DNA from 3 places in the Rhizobium sp. Nf11,1 genome. Region 1 is predicted to be linked to each of the others. Evidence: predicted binding sites of a transcription regulator. Region 1 holds the regulator's gene; each other region holds the start of a gene.
The links. The regulator LexA, encoded in region 1, represses DNA repair genes until DNA is damaged. The targets are predictions, from matches to a motif close to TGTTCNNNNTGTGTTCNG.

Region 1 (4,051 bases):
GTGATCCCGGCTCTCCATCTGGCATGGACCGGCGATCAGCGACAAGCGGCCAGTATTGGAAAAAGTGACCTGGCCTCCGCCTTCGCCGATCCTGACTTCGGAATTCGTGTCGGTGCTCATCGTGTTTCCTCGAAGGCGAAGAGCGCACCCTGCCCGGGCGTGGGCTTCACCAGAATGCGATTGTTCTTGCGTGTGAATGTGATCCCGTTAGCACCCAAATGCGCTTCTGTCACGGCAAGATCGATGACGGTGAAGAGGATTGCCCGCCCCCGCAGGCCGCGATCGGCTGATGAGACAGTGGTTTCGAAATAGGCCTCCAGCCCTTCCGGCGTCATCAAGCTGATCTTTGCATTCGATGCCGCGATATTCATGCCGAAACCGGTTTTCTCCACCGCCGCCTGCCCAATCGCGAGCCCGACGAAGGCGGCGAATGCCGCCGGGTCCGGTGCACAAAGTGCGATCTCGGCAATGCCGATCACGCCATTGGCGTGCGTCTCCAGCGCGGCGCGATCTGTAGGGAACGAATTGATGCGCTGGCAAGTAAAGAGAAAGAAATCGGGGGCGCGCAAATCAGCTGCAAAGGCCAGCTTAAAGCTGCCGACGCTCTCCGAACCGTCCGGCATCCGCATCGGCCGGCTGAACTGCAACATCTCACCGGCGCTCGCGCCGTTGCTGACGAAGCGCTTATGATCGAGGTCGGCATCCTCGCTGAGGAAGGCCAGCGCAGAAAGTCCCTCCTCGCCGCAGCGGAAACGGAAGGCGCGATTGCGGGCGATGAAGACGTTGCCCTGGCGGGCCGCTGCTTCGCTCTCGTCGACACTCGCCACGCCAAGCGGCTCCAGATAGGTCTTGTCGGCGAAAAAGACGCAGGCATTCTCCGTTCCGAAGGGATGGCGCGCATCGGCGGCGACGGTGAAACCGAGCTTGCCGAGCCTCTCACGCGCCAGATCGATATTGACCACGGGCAGCACGACATGATCCAGCGGGTGCGACCTGGCGGAATGCGCGTTCATGAATATCCCTCCTGAAACCGGCAAGAGACAAGAGATGTGCGACAGCACCTCCCTCAATGCAAGACATGTGCGCCAATCCGGCAAATGAAAATAAAAATCTCCGCGAGTTGACGTGAACTTTTACGGAAATTTAGCTACTTGCGGAACACATATGGAACATATAGTGTCCGTTCTGGATTTGTTTCAATCACGGGGTCTGACGTCGATGCTCACGCGCAAACAACAGGAGCTTCTCCTTTTCATCCATGAGCGCATGAAGGAATCCGGCGTTCCTCCCTCTTTCGACGAAATGAAGGATGCCCTGGACCTCGCCTCGAAATCCGGCATTCACCGCCTGATCACGGCGCTTGAGGAACGCGGCTTCATTCGCCGCCTACCGAACCGCGCCCGGGCACTCGAGGTGATCAAGCTTCCGGAGGCCTATAACCCCAGTCTTCAGCGTCGCGGTTTTTCGCCGAGCGTCATCGAGGGCAGCCTCGGCAAGCCCCAGCCGGTCGCCGCCCCCGCTGCGCCAAAGCCGGTCGCCGACAATGGCAACTCCGTCTCCGTGCCGGTCATGGGACGTATCGCCGCCGGCGTTCCGATCTCGGCGATCCAGAACAACACCCACGATATCGTCGTTCCCGCAGATATGCTCGGCTCCGGTGAGCACTATGCGCTGGAGGTCAAAGGCGATTCGATGATCGACGCCGGCATCTTCGACGGCGACACCGTGATCATTCGCAACGGCAGTACCGCCAGTCCCGGCGATATCGTCGTTGCCCTCGTCGATGACGAGGAAGCAACGCTGAAGCGTTTTCGCCGCAAGGGTGCCTCGATCGCGCTCGAGGCCGCCAACCCGGCTTATGAGACCCGCATCTTCGGGCCCGACCGCGTCAAGGTGCAGGGCAAGCTCGTCGGCCTCATCCGTCGCTATCACTGACGCCGGATGGGCTGGAATCGGTAAAACGATCATTGCGCCAATCATAGGCGCGATGGCGCATCCATGGTCGCGACAAAGCATCGAAGGCGGTGGTGACCTCCAGGCCGGCATCGGCGAAGCGCAATTCAAGCGAACCGGTCCTGCGCAGCGTCTCGCCGGTGAAAAGCGTGCCGCCTGAACGGCAGCTATTGAAACGCAGACGGACCGAGGTCACGACGATATCGGCCGTATCGCAGGCCGGGCCGAGATAGGCGGCATTGTCGATGACGGTGACGATATTGCCATTGCCAAGTCTTGATGTGCACCAAGCCTTCTTGACGCAGGAAAAACGGTTTGCTTCACCGCCTGCGGCGGCTGCCCGCATCGCTGCACTCGCTTCGTTCTGCTGATCGCGGGAAAGCCTGACACGGCGGTCTTCTCCTTCCGGCGGAATGGCCGGACCATCCAGCATCTTCGGCGGATCATGTGTCGGCAGCACCAGCGCTCTCTGCCACTGGTCGAATATGAAATCCGGCGGGTTTTCACGGTTGGAAGCTATTGCCTCAGCCGCGACGACCGCAACCAGACTGCCATCCTCCGAAATCACCAGATCCGGCGGCCGGGGAACCGGCAGAAGCAGCACGATGAGCGTGGAGATGGCGATGATCGATGTGCCGACATGGCGCAGCCGAGTGCGCAGCAGCGTCAGCAGCAGAAAGCCTGCCACCGCCACTGCGAAATACCAGCCGGGCAAGCGGCCGATGCCGATATCACCGCCCCAGCCGGACACTGTCTTGGCAACCGCAATCACCAGATCGAGGCCGAATCCGACGACCTTCCAGAGCGGAGCGTCCAGACCGAAAGGCATGAGCAACATCGCCAACAATCCGGCCGGCATGACGATGAAGGAGATAATCGGCATCGTCGCAAGGTTTGCCGGCAGGCCGTAAGCCGTCAGGCGATGAAAATGCTCGATCGAAAACAATGCGGTGGAAAAGCCGCCGATCAGCGAGGTCAGGAAGACGCCGCCGAAGAAACCGGCGACGGCAACCACCGGCCTGATGATCGGCAGTTTCAGAAAAGCGTTTTCGCGGACACGCCTGTCCTTCCACAACTGATAGCCCGATACCAAGGCCAATGTGGCGGCAAAGGACATCTGAAAGCTCGGTCCCAATACTTCCGAAGGTGAAATGGCGATGATGATGAGCGCGGAGAGAACGACATTGCGCAGGCTGATCGACGGCCGGTCGAAGAAGACGGCAATCAGCATGATGGCCATCATGATAAAGGCGCGCTCGGCCGAAACCCCGAAACCGGAGATCAGGTAATAGGCGGTGACGGCGATGAGCGCGCCGGCAGCGGCGATTTTCTTTGTCGGATAGGCTTGGGCGACGCCGGGAAAGAGGCTGAGCAGCATCCGAAAGCCGACGAAGAAGATGCCAGCCGACAGCGCCATGTTGAGGCCCGAGATCGCGACGATATGGGCAAGGCCGGACTGGCGCAGCGCCTCCGTCGTCGCGTGCGATATGGCGCGCCGTTCGTCCGTCACCAGCGCAGCGGCAAAGGCGCCGGTGTCGTCGGGCAGGATCGATCTTATGCGGTCGCCGATGCTGCTGCGCAGCTGGTAGAGCCATTCGAGCAGGGCGTCCGCCGTCGACCTGGCCGCCTGCGGGCCTGCCTCCAAGTCGAGTTTCTCCGGCGCACCATAGAAGAAACCGTTGGCGCCGATGCCGTCGAAATAGGCACCGAAGGAGAAGTCGTTGAGCGCGGGAAGTGCGGGCCCCGCCGGCGGCGTCAGACGTGCCTTTCCGGTGATGATGTCGCCGATCTCGAAAGGCGCATCGGCGCCCCGGACGATCGCGGTGATGCGTCTCGGCGGCCGTTTCAGCTCCGGCGCCTCGGTGCCGGCGACGGCAAGAATGTAGCGCCAGCGCCCGCGCCCGTCGCCTTCCCGCCGTTCGACGCGGCCAGTCACCGTCGTCGTCACGGATGAATCGAGGATCACCGTCGAAGCCCGCCAGCTCTCGAACTGAGCTGAGAGCATGCCGCCGGCGAAAAGTGCCAGCGCCATGAAACTTGCGCGCAAGGCCGGTCGGCTGGGATCGGTGAGGAAAACCGCGGCCGCCGACACCAGCAG
Region 2 (4,051 bases), on a different contig from region 1:
GGTGGCGACGCCGCGCATGATGACGGAACCGCGTCCGGTCTCGTAAGCCGAGCGGATGCCGGCGCGGCCGAGGATCTTGGCGCCCGTCGGGAAGTCGGGGCCGGGAATGATCTGCATCAATTCCGGCAGCTCGATAGCCGGATCGTTGATCAGGGCAATGCAGCCGTCGATGACTTCGGACAGGTTGTGCGGCGGAATATTGGTCGCCATGCCGACAGCGATGCCGCCGGCGCCGTTAACGAGCAGGTTCGGGAACTTGGCGGGAACGACGACCGGCTCGGAGAGCGTGCCGTCATAGTTGTCGCGGAAGTCGACGGTTTCCTTGTCGAGATCGTCGAGCAGCGAATGGGCAGCCTTCTCCAGGCGGCACTCGGTGTATCGTTCGGCCGCCGGCGGATCGCCGTCGACCGAGCCGAAATTGCCCTGACCGTCGATCAGCGGCAGGCGCAGCGACCAGGGCTGCGCCATGCGGGCAAGCGCGTCGTAAATCGCGGCGTTGCCGTGCGGATGGTATTTACCCATCACGTCGCCGGTAACGCGGGCGCATTTGACGTATTTCTTGTTCCAGTCGATGCCGAGCTCGGACATGCCGTAAAGGATGCGCCTGTGCACGGGCTTCAGGCCGTCGCGCACGTCGGGCAACGCGCGGCTGACGATGACGCTCATGGCGTAATCGAGATACGACCGCTGCATTTCCTCCATGATGGAGATGGGCTCGATGCCTGGCGGGAGCTTCCCGCCGCCGGGGGGTGTTTGCTCAGTCAAAACAGATCACGATCTCTTCTAGAATCACTTGAAGATTTATAGCGGAAAGCCTGTTCCCGCGCCATTTTCTGAGCGCGTTTTGAACAGGCTTTTGCGGCCGAAAAAGGGTAAAGCACCGGACTTCTGCGGCCGGACCGGACAAATCCGCCGCGGGCCGCCGCAGCATATTTGCCAAATCGAAATCGCCGCTTCACAATCGTAGAAAACCACGCACCCATATGGGCTTCCGGAGAGACGATGGCAAGCGCCGACCAGTTGATCAACGCCTTTACCACGCTCATCGTCACCATCGACCCGCCGGGGCTCGCACCGCTCTTCCTGGGGCTGACGATCGGCATGAGCCGGACCGAGCGCCGGCAGGTGGCGCTGCGCGGCTCGACCATTGCCTTTATCATCCTTGCCGTCTTTGCCCTGTTTGGCGCAGGCGTGCTCGGCGTGCTCGGGATCTCAATCGGCGCCTTCCGCCTCGCCGGCGGGCTCCTGCTCTTCTGGATCGCCTTCGAGATGGTGTTCGAGAAGCGGCAGGACCGCAAGGAGAAGACGACCGAGGTGGCGATCACCAAGGATCATATCGAGAATATCGCCGTCTTTCCCCTCGCCCTGCCGCTGATCGCCGGCCCCGGTGCGATCTCGGCGACCATTCTGCTTTCCGGCACACTGGCGACTTCAGTCGAAAAAGCCCAACTGATCGGCGTCATCGCCGCCATTCTGCTGCTGACCTTCCTCATGCTGCTGATTGCTGAAAGGCTCGACCGCTTTCTCGGCGTCACCGGTCGGGCGATCCTCACCCGCCTGCTCGGCGTCATCCTCGCAGCCCTTGCGGTGCAGTTCGTCGTCGACGGCGCGAAAGCCGCGCTCAATCTCATCAGCGCGACTCAGCATTGAAATGGCAGCACATGTTCGGGGTGGGTGACCCGACGAGATCAACTGCCGTGACATCAAAGAAAAAGAGCATGACGCCGGCCCGGACATCATGCTCTCGGATGCTCTCACAAAGCTAGAACAGGCGGCCGATCAAAACGGGATGTCGTCGTCGAGATCGCGCGAGAAATTGCCGCCACCACCGCCGCGGCTCGGCGAGGAGGATGACGGGGCGCCGTAGTCGTCGCCATAATCATTGTTGCTGCTGCCCCGGCCGCCGCCAAAGCCGGAGCTCGCGCCGCCGCCATCGCCGCGGCCGTCGAGCATCGTCAGCGTCGAGTTGAAGCCCTGCAGCACGACCTCGGTCGAGTAGCGGTCCTGGCCCTGCTGATCCTGCCACTTGCGGGTCTGCAGCTGGCCCTCGACATAGAGCTTGGCGCCTTTCTTCACATATTGCTCGACGACTTTGCAGAGGCCTTCGTTGAAGACGACCACAGTGTGCCATTCGGTCTTTTCGCGGCGCTCGCCCGAATTGCGGTCGCGCCAGGTTTCCGAGGTCGCGATACGGAGGTTGGCGATCGGCCGGCCATCCTGAGTGCGGCGGATTTCGGGGTCTGCACCCACGTTTCCAACCAGAATTACCTTGTTCACGCTACCAGCCATGCTTTTCACCCTGCCTGCCGCCCTGCCCGGCGGCGTTAATCGATCAGCGCACCTTAAACCATAGCGAACCGCAGATGCGCGCGAACGGTGTTTAATCCACAGTTTATCCCATCAGAAAGCCGCATGCATTCATCAGGAATTTTGTTCTTTATTTGTTCTAGTTTATCCGTATGATCCTGTCAACAGAATCGAAAACCTTGAGTCATCCAGGATATTCAGCCTCGACTCGCCCGCCGGCATCACTAAATAAGGGCTGTTATCCAGAAAACCAAAGCAGAGACGATGAGCGAACTGAAGACGATCTCCATCCGCGGCGCGCGCGAGCACAATCTGAAGAGTATCGATCTCGATCTGCCGCGCAACAAGCTGATCGTCATGACCGGTCTTTCGGGCTCGGGCAAATCCTCGCTCGCCTTCGACACGATCTATGCCGAGGGCCAGCGGCGCTATGTCGAGAGTCTGTCGGCCTATGCCCGGCAATTCCTCGAAATGATGCAGAAGCCCGATGTCGACCAGATCGACGGGCTGTCGCCTGCCATTTCGATCGAGCAGAAGACCACCTCGCGCAACCCGCGCTCGACGGTCGGCACCGTCACCGAGATCTACGACTACATGCGCCTGCTCTTTGCCCGCGTCGGCGTTCCCTATTCGCCGGCGACCGGCCTGCCGATCGAGAGCCAGACCGTCACCCAGATGGTCGACCGCATTCTCGCTTTGGGCGAGGGCACGCGCCTTTACATTCTCGCGCCGCTCGTGCGCGGCCGCAAGGGCGAATACAAGAAGGAACTGGCGGAACTGATGAAGATGGGCTTCCAGCGCGTCAAGGTTGACGGCCAGTTTTACGAGATCGCCGAGGCGCCTGTTCTCGACAAGAAATACAAGCACGACATCGACGTGGTGGTCGACCGTATCGTCGTGCGCCCGGATGTGTCGGCGCGTCTCGCCGACAGCCTTGAAACCTGCCTGAAGCTCGCCGACGGCCTGGCGATCGCCGAATTCGCGGACAAGCCGCTGCCGCCGGAGGAGACCTCGGCCGGTGGCTCTGCCAACAAGTCGCTGAACGAGACGCATGAGCGCGTGCTGTTTTCGGAAAAATTCGCCTGCCCAGTCTCGGGCTTCACCATTCCGGAAATCGAGCCCAGGCTCTTCTCCTTCAACAATCCCTTCGGCGCCTGCCCGACCTGCGACGGTCTCGGCGCCCAGCAGAAGATCGATCCCGACCTGATCGTGCCCGAACCGGAGCGGACGCTGCGCGACGGGGCGATCGCGCCCTGGGCCAAGTCGACCTCGCCCTATTACAACCAGACGCTGGAAGCGCTCGGCAAACATTACGGCTTCAAGCTCGGCACCCGCTGGAACGACCTGTCCGACGAGGCCAAGGACGTCATCCTCAACGGCACCGACGACAAGATCGAGTTCCACTACGCCGACGGCGCCCGTTCCTATACCACCCACAAAAATTTCGAGGGCATCATCACCAATCTCGAGCGCCGATGGAAGGAGACGGATTCCGCCTGGGCGCGCGAGGATATCGAGCGCTTCATGTCGGCCGCCCCCTGCCCGGCCTGCAACGGCTATCGCCTGAAGCCGGAAGCGCTGGCGGTGAAGATCAATAAGCTGCATATCGGCGAAGTGACCGAAATGTCGATCCGCATCGCGCGCGACTGGTTCGAGGCGTTGCCGGCGACATTCAATGCCAAGCAGAACGAGATTGCCGTCCGGATCCTCAAGGAAATCCGTGACCGCCTGCGCTTTTTGAACG
Region 3 (4,051 bases), on a different contig from region 1:
CGTTTCCGGCTATGCCGAGGACGCCTTCGCCCGCAATCTGCCGCCGGATGCGAAATTCGGGTTTTTGCCGAAACCGTTCTCGCTGAAGCAGCTTGCCGTGGTGGTGAAGGAAACGTTGGATAGCTGATTACGGCTTGATGGTTGCGGGGAGGCACACGGCCAACCCTCTCTGAAAATCCTCAAGCCGATAAAACGAACCCACCAATTACTCACCCAACGCCACGGCAATCTCTGCCGCAAGCCGCGCATTGTTTTCCACCAGCGCGATATTCGTCTTCAGGCTCTGGCCGTCCGTCAGGTCGAAAATGGTCGAGAGCAGATAGGGCGTCACCGCCTTGCCGGTGATTTCGTCGCGTTCGGCACTATCAAGCGCCCGCTCGATATAGATCTCCATCTCCTCACGCGCGATTTCGTCGGCTTCCGGCACCGGATTGGCGACGAGCATGCCGCCGTCGATGCCGAGCTGTTCGCGCACCGTCTGGAAATTGGCGATGGCCGCCGGGCTGTTCAGCGAGAGCGGGCTGCGGATACCCGATGAACGCGACCAGAAGGCGGGGAATTCTTCGCTCTCATAGGTGACGACAGGTACGCCGCGGGTCTCCAGCACTTCAAGCGTCTTTGGAATGTCAAGGATCGCCTTGGCGCCGGCGCAGACGACGATAACGCCGGTGCGCGCCAATTCCTCAAGATCGGCTGATATATCGAAGCTTTCCTCAGCGCCGCGATGCACGCCGCCGATACCGCCTGTGGCAAAGACACGAATGCCGGCGCGGGCCGCCGCGATCATCGTCGCAGCAACCGTCGTTGCGCCGGTGCGCCGTTCGGCGATCGCGAAGGCGAGATCGGCGCGTGACACCTTCATGACCTCCTTTGCCTTGGCAAGCTGCTCCAGTTGCGCGGCTTCAAGGCCGATATGAAGGGTGCCGTGGATGACCGCGATCGTCGCCGGCACCGCGCCCTGTTCGCGAATGATCGTCTCGACGCTGCGCGCCATTTCGATATTGCCGGGATAGGGCATGCCATGGGTGATGATGGTCGATTCCAGCGCCACCAGTGGCGCGCCGCGCTGCTTGGCGCTGGCGACGTCCTTCGAATAGGCGATCGGCAGAAGAGGGGAGATGGGCTTGGTCATGGTCTTGTCCTGTGATCGGCAGAGCATGATACCAAAAGCGTGGGCGGCTTTCGAAACGGCATCTTGCTCAACTCTTTAATTCAGCCGCTTCAATGCAGAATTCTGACCTTGGGAACAAGGGCAAGCGCCTCATTCAAGAGATCCGGAGTCAGATTTTCGTTGACGGCGTGCCGTGACTGCACCGTGAGCGCTGCCGCCGCCGCGCCGTAGCGAACGGCCTCCTCAAGCGGCAGGCCTGATATCAAGGCGGCGAGCGTGCCGGCGGCAAGGGAATCGCCGGCGCCGGTAACATCGAGGACGGTTTCGGCGATTGGCGGCTGCAGCGCCACGGCGCGGTCTTTGCAAATCGCAACGAGCTCGCGCCGTCCGCGGGTGACGACGGCGTTTCTGATGCCGATCTCATTCAGGAGCGGCGGCCAACCGCCCGAATCCTCCGGCTGCAAGCCGGTAACGGCAGCGGCTTCGGCCTCGTTCAGGAACAGATAGTCGATATCCCTAATACAGGGTTTCAGCCGGACCACCTTGGCCGGCGAGATGGCGATGGCCGCAACGGGTTTGGCCAGGGAGTTCGCCTTGGCGACGATCGCCGCGATTGTCTCTTCCGGCAGATTGGCGTCGACGAGAATGAAATCATGCGTGGCGAAGGCCTCGCGCACCCAGCGGATGGACAGGCGCCGCGGCACGAAGAAACGGTAGAGATCCATATCGGCGAGGGCGATCACGAGGTCGCCGTTCTTCTCGATGATCGCCGTATAGCTCGGTGTCTTGCGGTCGAGGAAGACGAAGGGCCGGTCGTCGATTCCGGCGAAATCGGCAGCTTCGCCGACCATTTCGCCGAAGGGATCGCCGCCGCGCGGCGAGATCATCGTCACGTGAAAACCCAGTCTTGCAAGGTTACGCGCCGCGTTGAAACCGCCGCCGCCCGGCTCCTCGAACCAGGTGCCGGGATTGCTGGCGCCTGGCGCCGTTTCGCCGGAGATGCGGCCACGCCTGTCGATATGGGCACCGCCGAGAACGAGGATCTTTTTCATCAACTTACCCGGGATCATAAAGTGCGAAGGGCGAATCGATGCTCTTTGCCCGGCTGCGGCAAAGCTTGCGCAGAGGGCCTAAGTCGTTGCTTTGCATCGATAAAACAAATGTAGAACACGGGCCGTTTTACCTTTTTCTTTCAAATGTTTGTGCGCCTATTGCGGGAATGGAACAAATAGGGTACAAACTCGACATTGCTTGAGCGGCTTCAATAACCTAAAGGTGGATCGGATGTCTCAGAATACATTGCGGCTGGTAGAGGACAAATCGGTGGACAAAAGCAAGGCGCTTGAAGCGGCACTCTCACAGATAGAGCGGTCGTTCGGCAAGGGCTCGATCATGAAACTCGGCTCCAACGAGAACGTCGTCGAGATCGAGACGGTTTCGACGGGCTCGCTTGGTCTCGATATCGCGCTCGGAATTGGCGGCTTGCCGAAGGGCCGCATCATTGAAATCTATGGGCCGGAAAGCTCGGGCAAAACAACGCTTGCGCTGCAGACCATTGCGGAATCGCAGAAGAAGGGCGGCATCTGCGCCTTCGTCGATGCCGAACACGCGCTCGATCCAGTCTATGCCCGTAAGCTTGGCGTCGATCTGCAGAATCTGCTGATCTCGCAGCCAGATACCGGAGAGCAGGCGCTCGAAATCACCGACACGCTGGTGCGCTCCGGCGCCGTCGACGTTCTCGTCGTCGACTCGGTCGCCGCGCTGACGCCGCGCGCCGAAATCGAAGGCGAGATGGGCGACAGCCTGCCGGGCATGCAGGCCCGCCTGATGAGCCAGGCGCTGCGCAAGCTGACTGCGTCGATCTCCAAGTCGAACTGCATGGTGATCTTCATCAACCAGATTCGCATGAAGATCGGCGTCATGTTCGGTTCTCCGGAAACGACGACGGGCGGCAATGCGCTGAAATTCTATGCCTCCGTGCGCCTCGACATTCGCCGTATCGGCTCGGTCAAGGAGCGCGAAGAGGTGGTCGGCAACCAGACCCGTGTCAAGGTCGTCAAGAACAAGATGGCGCCTCCCTTCAAGCAGGTCGAGTTCGACATCATGTACGGCGAAGGTGTGTCGAAGACAGGCGAACTCGTCGATCTCGGCGTCAAGGCCGGTATCGTCGAGAAGTCGGGCGCCTGGTTCTCCTATAACAGCCAGCGTCTCGGCCAGGGCCGCGAAAACGCCAAAACCTTCCTGCGCGACAATCCGGATCTCGCCCGCGAAATCGAGCTGGCGCTGCGCCAGAATGCCGGTCTGATCGCCGATCGTTTCCTGCAGAACGGCGGTCCGGATGCCGATGACGGCGATGCCGCCGCGGAAATGTAATTTTCGCGCTTGCACTTGATCCGATATCTCAGCCGGCTGCATTCCCTCATCAGAATGCGGCCGGTTTTGTTTGTCGGCTGGACAGTGGCGGAGGCGAACGTTAAAAGCCGATGGATTTGAATTTATCTGCCTACGGCAGCATTGAAGGGCATAGAATGAGCGGCGTAAACGACATCCGGTCGACCTTCCTCGACTATTTCAAGAAGAACGGCCACGAGATCGTTCCGTCCAGTCCGCTCGTGCCGCGCAACGACCCGACGCTGATGTTCACCAATGCCGGCATGGTGCAGTTCAAGAACGTCTTCACCGGCTTGGAAAAACGTCCTTATGCAACCGCGACAACCTCGCAGAAATGCGTGCGCGCCGGCGGCAAGCATAACGACCTCGACAATGTCGGCTATACCGCGCGTCACCTGACCTTCTTCGAGATGCTCGGCAATTTCTCCTTCGGCGACTATTTCAAGGAGAATGCGATCGAGCTGGCCTGGAAGCTCGTGACCGAAGGCTTTGACCTGCCGAAACATCGCCTGCTGGTGACCGTCTATTCCGAGGACGAGGAAGCAGCGG

Region 2: uvrA (excinuclease ABC subunit UvrA) is a predicted target of LexA. The motif match lies at 2,432-2,449, and genes of this name have one in related genera.
Region 3: recA (recombinase RecA) is a predicted target of LexA. The motif match lies at 2,264-2,281, and genes of this name have one in related genera.

Annotation. Positions count from the first base shown of each region.
Region 1 covers NZ_JBOBHU010000017.1:39,944-43,994, reverse strand. The annotation lists gene kdsA (3-deoxy-8-phosphooctulonate synthase) at 1-120, opposite strand, end outside; gene ACQ7C1_RS22750 (VOC family protein) at 117-1,013, opposite strand; gene lexA (transcriptional repressor LexA) at 1,219-1,935, shown strand; gene ACQ7C1_RS22740 (ComEC/Rec2 family competence protein) at 1,916-4,051, opposite strand, start outside.
Region 2 covers NZ_JBOBHU010000018.1:38,051-42,101, forward strand. The annotation lists gene gyrA (DNA gyrase subunit A) at 1-765, opposite strand, end outside; gene ACQ7C1_RS23365 (MarC family protein) at 1,003-1,650, shown strand; gene ACQ7C1_RS23370 (single-stranded DNA-binding protein) at 1,780-2,289, opposite strand; gene uvrA (excinuclease ABC subunit UvrA) at 2,572-4,051, shown strand, end outside.
Region 3 covers NZ_JBOBHU010000012.1:203,554-207,604, reverse strand. The annotation lists gene cckA (cell cycle histidine kinase CckA) at 1-127, shown strand, start outside; gene ACQ7C1_RS19370 (pseudouridine-5'-phosphate glycosidase) at 206-1,132, opposite strand; gene ACQ7C1_RS19365 (carbohydrate kinase family protein) at 1,222-2,166, opposite strand; gene recA (recombinase RecA) at 2,396-3,484, shown strand; gene alaS (alanine--tRNA ligase) at 3,640-4,051, shown strand, end outside.